DNA from 3 places in the Streptomyces sp. NBC_01717 genome. Region 1 is predicted to be linked to each of the others. Evidence: predicted binding sites of a transcription regulator. Region 1 holds the regulator's gene; each other region holds the start of a gene.

Region 1 (3,274 bases):
GCGCAGCTTCGCCAGCTCACGCAGCAGTCGCTCCTGCTCCGGGTCCAGCTTCGACGGGGTCATCACCTCGACGTGCACGATCAGATCGCCGCGCCCGCCACCGCGCAGGTGGGTGATGCCGCGGCCGTGCAGCGGGACCGACTGACCGGACTGGGTGCCCGGCCGGATGTCGACCTCCTCCAGGCCGTCGAGCGTCTCCAACGGCACCTTGGTGCCGAGCGCGCCCGCCGTCATGGGGATCGTGACAGTGCAGTGCAGATCGTCGCCGCGGCGCTGGAACACCGCGTGCGGCAGCTCGTGGATCTCGACGTACAGGTCGCCGGCCGGGCCGCCGCCGGGGCCGACCTCGCCCTCGCCCGCAAGCTGGATGCGGGTGCCGTTGTCGACACCGGCGGGGATCTTCACGGTGAGCGTGCGCCGCGAACGGATGCGACCGTCACCGGCGCACTCCGGGCACGGGGTCGGCACGACCGTACCGAAGCCCTGGCACTGCGGGCAGGGCCGCGAGGTCATGACCTGGCCGAGGAACGACCGGGTGACCTGCGAGACCTCACCGCGACCGCGGCACATGTCACAGGTCTGGGCGGAGGTGCCGGGTGCGGCGCCCTCGCCGCTGCAGGTCGTACAGACGACAGCCGTGTCGACCTGGATGTCCTTGGTGGTGCCGAACGCGGCCTCGCCGAGATCGATCTCCAGCCGGATCATCGCGTCCTGGCCGCGCCGGGTGCGCGAACGGGGTCCGCGCTGCGACGCCGTACCGAAGAACGCGTCCATGATGTCGGAGAAGTTGCCGAAGCCACCCTGTCCGAATCCGCCCGCGCCACCGCCGCCGGAGGCGGACAGCGGGTCACCGCCGAGGTCGTAGACCTGCTTCTTCTGCGGGTCCGACAACACCTCGTAGGCGGCGTTGATCTCCTTGAACCGCTCCTGCGTCTTCGGATCGGGATTGACATCCGGATGCAGCTCGCGTGCGAGCCGCCGGAAGGCCTTCTTGATCTCGTCCTGAGATGCGTCGCGGCGCACGCCGAGTACGGCGTAGTAGTCCGTGGCCACTTACGACTCCGCCAGGATCTGTCCGACGTAACGTGCCACTGCGCGTACCGCTCCCATCGTTCCGGGGTAGTCCATGCGGGTCGGTCCGACCACGCCGAGTTTGGCGACTGCCTCGTCGCCCGAACCGTAGCCGACCGCGACGACGGACGTGGAGTTGAGCCCCTCGTGGGCGTTCTCGTGCCCGATACGTACGGTCATGCCCGAGTCCTTGGCCTCGCCGAGCAGCTTCAGCAGCACGACCTGCTCCTCCAACGCCTCCAGCACCGGCCGGATCATCAGGGGGAAGTCGTGCCCGAAGCGGGTGAGGTTGGAGGTGCCGCCGATCATCAGCCGCTCCTCCGTCTCCTCGACGAGGGTTTCGAGCAGGATCGAGAGCACGGTGGACACGGTTCCCCGGTCCTCGCTCTCGAAGGATTCCGGCAGATCCTGCACCAGTTGCGGGACGTCCGCGAAACGGCGTCCGACGACCCGGCTGTTGAGCCGGGCCCGCAGATCGGCGAGAGAAGTCTCACCGAACGGCGCGGGGCAGTCGATCATGCGCTGCTCGACCCGGCCGGTGTCCGTGATCAGCACGAGCATCAGCCGGGCGGGCGCCAGCGACAGCAGCTCCACATGCCGCACCGTCGACCGGGTCAGCGAGGGGTACTGCACGACGGCGACCTGCCGGGTCAGCTGCGCGAGCAGCCGTACGGTGCGGCCCACGACGTCGTCGAGGTCGACCGCGCCGTCGAGGAAGTTCTGAATGGCCCTGCGCTCAGGCGACGACAGGGGCTTGACCCCCGCGAGCTTGTCGACGAAGAGCCGGTAGCCCTTGTCCGTCGGGATGCGCCCCGCGCTGGTGTGGGGCTGGGCGATGAAGCCCTCGTCCTCCAGCACTGCCATGTCGTTGCGGACCGTGGCCGGGGAGACCCCCAGTTTGTGCCGCTCGGTGAGCGCCTTGGAACCGACGGGCTCCTCGGTGCCGACATAGTCCTGGACGATGGCGCGCAGCACTTCGAGTCTGCGTTCGCTGAGCATGGCGCACACCTCCAGCTGTGTCACTCGGTGGATCCCGGTCGTTTCCGTCGTTCCTCGAAGAGCCCTGGCACTCGATGCGTACGAGTGCCAGTAATCCCCCGCCAGTGTACGGCGGCCGGGTAGGGCCCTAGCAAGGGCGACCGGCCACGCTACCCCGAGACTGCGCAGGTCGTTGCCGATAGCGTCGCCGCATGGACGCCTCTTGGGAAGAGTTCGGCTGGGAGCGACTCGGCAACGGTGTGGGCCGACGACGGCTTCCCGGGTGGGACGCGACGGTCGCACTGGTGGTCGGAACGGACGGGGCGCTGCTCTTCGACACCGGATCGACGCTGCGCGAAGGCGCGGAGATCCGGGCCCAGGTCGAGGCACTGATCGGCCGGAGGGTGACGCATATCGCACTCAGCCACCCCCACTTCGACCATGTGCTCGGCACCGCGGCCTTCTCCGGGGCCGAGGTGTACGGGGCGGTCGGAGTGACGGATCTCCTGGCCCGCGGAGCGGACGAGCTGCGCGCCGACGCCGTGCGCCACGGGGTGCCCGAGGGGGACGCGGCGCAGTCGGCCGATGTGCTGGTGGCGCCGCACCACCAGGTGCACGACGAGTGGACCCTCGACCTGGGCGGTGGCCACCAGGTGCTGCTGGCGAACGTGGGCCCCGGCCACAGCGGCCACGATCTCGCGGTCCTGGTGCCCGGCTCCCCCGCCGTCGTGCTCTGCGGCGACCTGGTCGAGGAGTCCGGCGAACCGCAGGCGGGCCCGGACGCGATCCCGTCGCGCTGGCCCGCCGCGCTCGACCGGCTGCTGGCGCTGGGCGGCGAGGACGCGGTGTACGTGCCGGGGCACGGTGCGCTCGTGGACGCCTCGTTCGTACGTGCGCAACGTGACCAACTGTCCACTGCCTTCGGCGTGTCGTGACCCGTTCACGTCCTATCGTCGTCCGATGCGCAGCTACCACCCGGATCTGACCCCACCGTGGAAGAAGTCCGCCCCCGTCCCCGAGGTCCCCGCCGAGCCCGATCTGGTCGTGGAGGAGGTCTCCAGCGGCTTCTGCGGCGCCGTGATCCGCTGCGAGAAGACGGCCCAGGGCCCGACAGTGACCCTGGAGGACCGGTTCGGCAAGCACCGGGTGTTCCCGATGGAGCCTCGCGGCTTCCTGCTGGAGGGCCGGGTCGTCACCCTCGTACGCCCGTCCGCGCCCGGTCCCG
Region 2 (3,274 bases), 1.9 Mb from region 1:
GCGGCGTTCAGACCGTGACCGATCGGCAGGTTGCGCACCTTCTCGACGACGACGCCACCCTCGAGACCACCGTTGACGGCGATCTGCTTGAGCGGAGCCTCCAGCGCCAGCTTGACGGCGTTGGCGCCGGTCGCCTCGTCACCCGAGAGCTCCAGCTTCTCGAAGACGGCGGAGGCCTGCAGCAGCGCCACGCCACCACCGGCGACGATGCCCTCCTCGACGGCCGCCTTCGCGTTGCGAACGGCGTCCTCGATGCGGTGCTTGCGCTCCTTGAGCTCGACCTCGGTGGCGGCACCGGCCTTGATGACGGCCACGCCGCCGGCCAGCTTCGCCAGGCGCTCCTGGAGCTTCTCGCGGTCGTAGTCCGAGTCGGAGTTCTCGATCTCGGCACGGATCTGGTTGACGCGACCCTGAACCTGGTCGCTGTCACCGGCACCGTCGACGATCGTGGTCTCGTCCTTGGTGATGACGACCTTGCGGGCGCGGCCCAGCAGGTCCAGGCCGGCGTTCTCGAGCTTGAGACCGACCTCCTCGGAGATGACCGTGCCACCGGTGAGGATGGCGATGTCGCCGAGCATGGCCTTGCGGCGGTCACCGAAGCCCGGGGCCTTGACGGCAACGGACTTGAAGGTGCCACGGATCTTGTTGACGACCAGGGTCGACAGAGCCTCGCCCTCGACGTCCTCGGCGATGATCAGCAGTGCCTTGCCGGACTGCATGACCTTCTCCAGCAGCGGAAGGAGGTCCTTCACGTTGCTGACCTTGGAGTTGACGATCAGGATGTACGGGTCGTCGAGGGACGACTCCATGCGCTCCATGTCGGTGGCGAAGTACGCCGAGATGTAGCCCTTGTCGAAGCGCATACCCTCGGTGAGCTCCAGCTCCAGACCGAAGGTCTGGGACTCCTCGACGGTGATGACGCCTTCCTTGCCGACCTTGTCCATCGCCTCGGCGATGAGCTCGCCGATCTGGGTGTCGGCGGCGGAGATGGAGGCCGTCGAAGCGATCTGCTCCTTGGTCTCCACGTCCTTGGCCTGCTCCAGCAGAGCGGCGGAGACGGCCTCGACGGCCTTCTCGATGCCCCGCTTGAGGGCCATCGGGTTTGCACCCGCGGCTACGTTGCGAAGGCCCTCACGGACGAGCGCCTGGGCGAGAACGGTGGCGGTGGTCGTACCGTCGCCGGCGACGTCGTCCGTCTTCTTGGCGACTTCCTTGACCAGCTCTGCGCCGATCTTCTCGTACGGGTCCTCGAGCTCGATCTCCTTGGCGATGGAAACACCATCGTTGGTGATCGTGGGCGCGCCCCACTTCTTCTCGAGGACGACGTTGCGGCCCTTGGGGCCAAGGGTGACCTTGACGGCGTCGGCGAGCTGGTTCATCCCGCGCTCGAGACCGCGCCGTGCCTCCTCGTCGAACGCGATGATCTTGGCCATGTGAAGTGGTCCTCCCGGACAGGGGTGGATTTCTCCGGACCGAGTGGCGCCCGCGACGGACGGCCTGCCTGCCCGGTGGTTCCTTGCCCCACCGGACCTGCGGGCCTCACCGGCCCGGTCCAAGTTCTGTCACTCTCACCTGGAGAGTGCTAACGCCAATGATTAGCACTCGACCCCCACGAGTGCAAGCGCCCCCGGCGGTTGTGGACAAGGCGTGGACGGGGCGACGGTCCGTGGAATGAGGAATGTCGTGGGGAGGCCACGCGGGTGATGGCCGACGCGACGCGTGAAGGGCCCGTCCCCCTGGGGGTACGGGCCCTTCATGCGTGAGTGGTGTCGTTGGCCGACCGCGCCGAGCTCAGCCGACGGCGAGCTTGACCATGTCCGCCTGCGGCCCCTTCTGGCCCTGCGAGATCTCGAATTCAACTCGCTGACCCTCTTCGAGGGTGCGGTACCCGTCCATCTGGATCGCGCTGTAGTGGACGAAAACATCCGCACCACCGTCGACCGCGATGAAGCCGTACCCCTTCTCCGCGTTGAACCACTTGACGGTGCCCTGAGCCATGCCTAACTCCCCTATTACTGGCCCTTGCACAGGACCGCACTTCGCGGGCCCGGGTCAGAACTCACCCTCCGACAGGAGAGGGTGCGTGCGCCGGAACGCGTCGACCGCGGCCGAATGTATCTGCCCAACTGCCCTCTGCAACAGGTCAATCGGACGAGAATTCTGGGCAGCACCGAACGCCCGAATATGCGGAATTTATGCGATTCCAGGGCAACTCGGGCCGGGCAAAGGCCACTTATGGCGCAAGGGGTTCGAGCACTTTGGCTGCATCTTGTCGCGGGCGGGCGCATTCTCATATGCGGTCGGCACGGGCAGCGGAGGGGACTTCCCAACTGTACCCCGCTTAACCATGCAGAATTGCCCCCTCCGCTTACCTCGCAGAGGGGGCAATTCCGGTGACACTGTGAAGTCGGCCGCGGGGCCTACGGGGAGTCCGTGCCGGGGCGACGGAGGGTCAGCAGCCGCCCGCGACGGCGGGGATGATCGAGACGCCGGCGCCGTCCGGGGTGGCCGCCTCCAGGCCGCCCTCGAAGCGCACGTCGTCGTCGTTGACGTACACGTTCACGAACCGGCGCAGCTTGCCCTGGTCGTCCAGGACGCGCGCGGCGATGCCCGGGTGGTTCTGCTCCAGCGACTCGATCACCTGGGAGAGGGTCGCGCCCTCGGCCGGGACCTCGGCCTGACCGCCCGTGTAGGTGCGCAGGATGGTGGGGATACGGACCTTGACGCTCATGTGGGTGCCTTCCTTACGTCTCGGGTGGACGTCTCGGGTGGACGTCCCGGTGGTCGGGTCAGCTGCGGGCCAGGCCGGCGGCGCGGAACGCGTCGAGGCTGGGCCGGATGGTCGCCGTCGGGCCGGTGGTCGGGGCGACCGCGTCCAGCGTCTTCAGACCGTCACCGGTGTTGAGGACGACGGTGGTGAGCGTCGGGTCCAGCAGGCCGGCCTCGATCAGCTTCTTCGTCACGCCGACCGTCACCCCGCCGGCCGTCTCCGCGAAGATGCCCTCGGTGCGCGCCAGCAGCTTGATCGCGTCGACGACCTGCTCGTCGTCGACGTCCTCGACGGCACCGCCGGTCCGGCGGGCGATGTCCAGGACGTAGGGGCCGTCCGCCGGGTTGCCGATCGCCAGCGACTTGGCGATCGTGTTCGGCTTCTGGGGGCGTACGACGTCGTGACCGGCCTTGAAGGCGGTGGAGACCGGGGAGCAGCCCTCGGCCTGGGCGCCGAAGATCTTGTACGGCTTGTCCTCGACGAGACCGAGCTTGATCAGCTCCT
Region 3 (3,274 bases), 2.2 Mb from region 1:
ACCTCCTCGGCGATGACGGTCGCACCCGTGAGGGTGGCGATGTCACCGAGCATGGCCTTGCGGCGGTCACCGAAGCCCGGGGCCTTCACCGCGACGGCGTTGAAGGTGCCACGGATCTTGTTGACGACCAGGGTCGACAGGGCCTCGCCCTCGACGTCCTCGGCGATGATCAGCAGCGGCTTGGAGCCACCGGCCTGGATGACCTTCTCCAGCAGCGGGAGCAGCTCCTGGATCGAGCCGATCTTGCCCTGGTGGATCAGGATGTACGGGTCGTCGAGGACGGCCTCCATACGCTCCTGGTCGGTCACCATGTACGGGGACAGGTAACCCTTGTCGAAGGCCATGCCCTCGGTGAACTCGAGGTCCAGACCGAAGGTGTTGGACTCCTCGACGGTGATGACACCGTCCTTGCCGACCTTGTCCATCGCGTCCGCGATGAGCTCGCCGACCTGCGAGTCCTGCGCGGAGAGCGCGGCCACGGCGGCGATGTCGGACTTGTCGTCGATCGGTCGGGCGGTCGCGAGGAGCTCCTCGGACACGGCCTTGACCGCGGCGTCGATGCCCTTCTTCAGGGCGGCCGGGGACGCACCCGCGGCAACGTTGCGCAGGCCCTCGCGGACGAGCGCCTGGGCGAGCACGGTGGCGGTGGTGGTGCCGTCACCCGCTACGTCGTTGGTCTTGGTCGCCACCTCCTTCACCAGCTGGGCACCGAGGTTCTCGTACGGGTCGTCGAGCTCGACCTCGCGCGCGATGGTGACACCGTCGTTGGTGATGGTGGGAGCGCCGAACTTCTTGTCGATGACGACGTTGCGGCCCTTGGGACCGATCGTCACCTTCACCGTGTCGGCAAGCTTGTTGACGCCACGCTCAAGGGCGCGACGGGCGTCCTCGTCGAACTTCAGAATCTTCGCCATGGGAGCTGAGCTGTCCTCTCAAACGAACTGCGCCCCCGACCACCGGCTAGTTATTTCGCAGGGGGCCAGGGGCGCAGAACAGAAGCAAACGTGGGTGAATTACTTCTCGACGATCGCGAGCACGTCGCGAGCCGAGAGGACGAGGTACTCCTCGCCGTTGTACTTCACCTCGGTGCCGCCGTACTTGCTGTAGAGCACGATGTCACCGGTGTTGACGTCGAGCGGAAGACGCTCGCCGTTCTCGAAGCGACCCGGGCCCACGGCCAGGACGACGCCCTCCTGGGGCTTCTCCTTGGCGGTGTCCGGGATGACCAGGCCAGAGGCCGTGGTCTGCTCGGCGTCGAGCGGCTGGACCACAATGCGGTCCTCAAGCGGCTTGATGGCAACCTTGGAGCTGGTGGTCGTCACGATCCGGCCTCCCCCTTCGGAGATCTCGGGGTTAACTGCGGGGTTAACTGTCTGGGGTGGCGACCAGGTGGATCCGTCGTCGCGGGTGCCGGACCTGCCAGTCGCGCAGTACTGCTGGCACTCTCCAGTGGGGAGTGCCAGAGCCGAGACTATGACCGCGATTAGCACTCGGTCAAGCGGAGTGCCAATTACGTGCGGTCGTGGCGTGACAGCCCAGGCGAAGGTCCCCCGGGCGAGGTCCAGGAACATGCGCCCTGGGCGAGGCCCGCGGGGTGAAGTTCACAGGCCCGCGAGGTCCACGGGCACGCGGCTACTGCCGCTCGCACCCGGCGCCGGGGTCCACGGCGCCGTACGACTCCGGCCGGCCCTGCGACCGGTGCCGCTGCTTCAGCGGTGGCGACGGCCGGGAGTCCGCGGACTCCTGCGACCGGTCCCGCCGCCCGCAGACGGTGCCGGCCCACGACCCGGGCGCCCCGAGCTCACCCCGCGCGCCCGCCTTCGGCCCCGACTCCGACGTCCCCCCGGGCTTCGCCACCGGTGCCCGGTGCGGGCCCTGCACCTTCTGCGCGGCCTTCCGGCCCAGTCGTTCGATCGGGTCGACCGACTGCGCGCACCCCGCGGTGGCGGCCAGGAGGAAACCGGCCGCCAGCAGTCCGGCGAGCAGCCGCCGCGCCCGGCTCATACGTGGTCCTCCGGCCCGCACCACTGCGTACCCCTTGTCCGTGGTGGTCTTCATGACCGCGCGGGGAACCTCGCATCCAGGCCTCCGCCCCGTCATGGCAAATTCTTCCTTTTGTCGTAAGACCACATGATCTTGGATACTGACAGCAGCCGAACGATCACTCGGCCCGACACCGCCGCCGGGCCCCGAGCGGTCCCCCGGCTGGCTCACAATGGGCCGGTGAACGCCTTCGCCCCGACCGGCCCGACAGACCCGCGCGACCCGAGCAACCCGAGCGCCCCGTCCGGTGCCGCCGACCCGCTCACCGACCCGCTCGCCGCCTTCACGGCACTGCGCGCCCCGGAGGGCACGGCGCTCCTGACCGAGCTGCGGTCCTACGACCCCGCCCAGGAGCTCGCCACCGCGACCCGGCTGCGCCGCAGCCACCCGGCAGCACTGGTTTCGGCGGCGCTGGGGCAGGCACGGCTGCGGCAGCGGGCGGTGGCGAAGTTCGGTGCCGAGGACGCGTACCGGATGTTCTTCACGCCGAACGGTGTCGAGCAGGCGACCCGTACGTCGGTAGCCACCTACCGGGCCGGCCGGTTCGCCGCAGCCGGCGTGCGCAGCGTCGCCGATCTCTGCTGCGGGATCGGTGGTGACGCCATCGCGCTCGCCCGCGGGGGCATCTCCGTCCTCGCCGTGGACCGCGACCCGCTGACCGCCGAGGTGGCTCGCGCCAACGCCGCCGCGCTCGGGCTGGACGCCCTGATCGAGGTGCGGTGCGCCGATGTCACCGAGATCGACACCGCCGCGTACGACGCCGTCTTCGTCGACCCGGCCCGGCGCGGCGGACGCGGCAGGATCTTCGACCCGGAGGCGTACTCCCCGCCGCTCTCCTGGGCGACCGGCGCCGCGCTGAAGGCCCCCCGCGCCGCGCTGAAGATCGCCCCCGGTATCCCGCACGAGGCGGTCCCGGCGCAGGCGGAGGCCGAGTGGATCTCGGACGGTGGCGATGTGAAGGAGGCGGTGCTCTGGTTCGGCGAGGGCTTCACGGCCGGCTCGTACCGCGCCACGCTGCTCCCGGCCGGCGCGACCCTGTCGGCTCCGGCCGCGCTGCCCGCTCCTCCCGTCGGCCCGGTCGGCCGCTATCTGCACGAGCCGGACGGCGCCGTCATCCGTGCGCATCTGGTCGCCGACATCGTGGAGCGGTCGGGCGGCCGGCTGATCGACGAGACGATCGCGTACGTCACGAGCGACGAGCCGTACGACTCCCCGTACACCTCCGCGTACG

The links. Region 1 encodes HrcA, which represses chaperone genes, less so after heat shock. Its sites were predicted from a motif close to TTNGCACTCNGNNNNNCNGAGTGCNAA; they were not measured.
Region 2: groL (chaperonin GroEL) is a predicted target of HrcA. The motif match lies at 1,596-1,622, and genes of this name have one in related genera.
Region 3: groES (co-chaperone GroES) is a predicted target of HrcA. The motif match lies at 1,484-1,510, and genes of this name have one in related genera.

The regions. Positions count from the first base shown of each region.
Region 1 covers NZ_CP109178.1:6,241,676-6,244,949, reverse strand. The annotation lists gene dnaJ (molecular chaperone DnaJ) at 1-1,053, opposite strand, end outside; gene hrcA (heat-inducible transcriptional repressor HrcA) at 1,054-2,070, opposite strand; gene OHB49_RS28125 (MBL fold metallo-hydrolase) at 2,262-2,984, shown strand; gene OHB49_RS28120 (DUF3097 domain-containing protein) at 3,010-3,274, shown strand, end outside.
Region 2 covers NZ_CP109178.1:4,356,788-4,360,061, forward strand. The annotation lists gene groL (chaperonin GroEL) at 1-1,433, opposite strand, end outside; gene OHB49_RS19685 (cold-shock protein) at 1,792-1,998, opposite strand; gene OHB49_RS19690 (MoaD/ThiS family protein) at 2,453-2,731, opposite strand; gene thrC (threonine synthase) at 2,790-3,274, opposite strand, start outside.
Region 3 covers NZ_CP109178.1:4,013,021-4,016,294, forward strand. The annotation lists gene groL (chaperonin GroEL) at 1-914, opposite strand, end outside; gene groES (co-chaperone GroES) at 1,014-1,322, opposite strand; gene OHB49_RS17980 (hypothetical protein) at 1,633-2,058, opposite strand; gene OHB49_RS17985 (THUMP-like domain-containing protein) at 2,131-3,274, shown strand, end outside.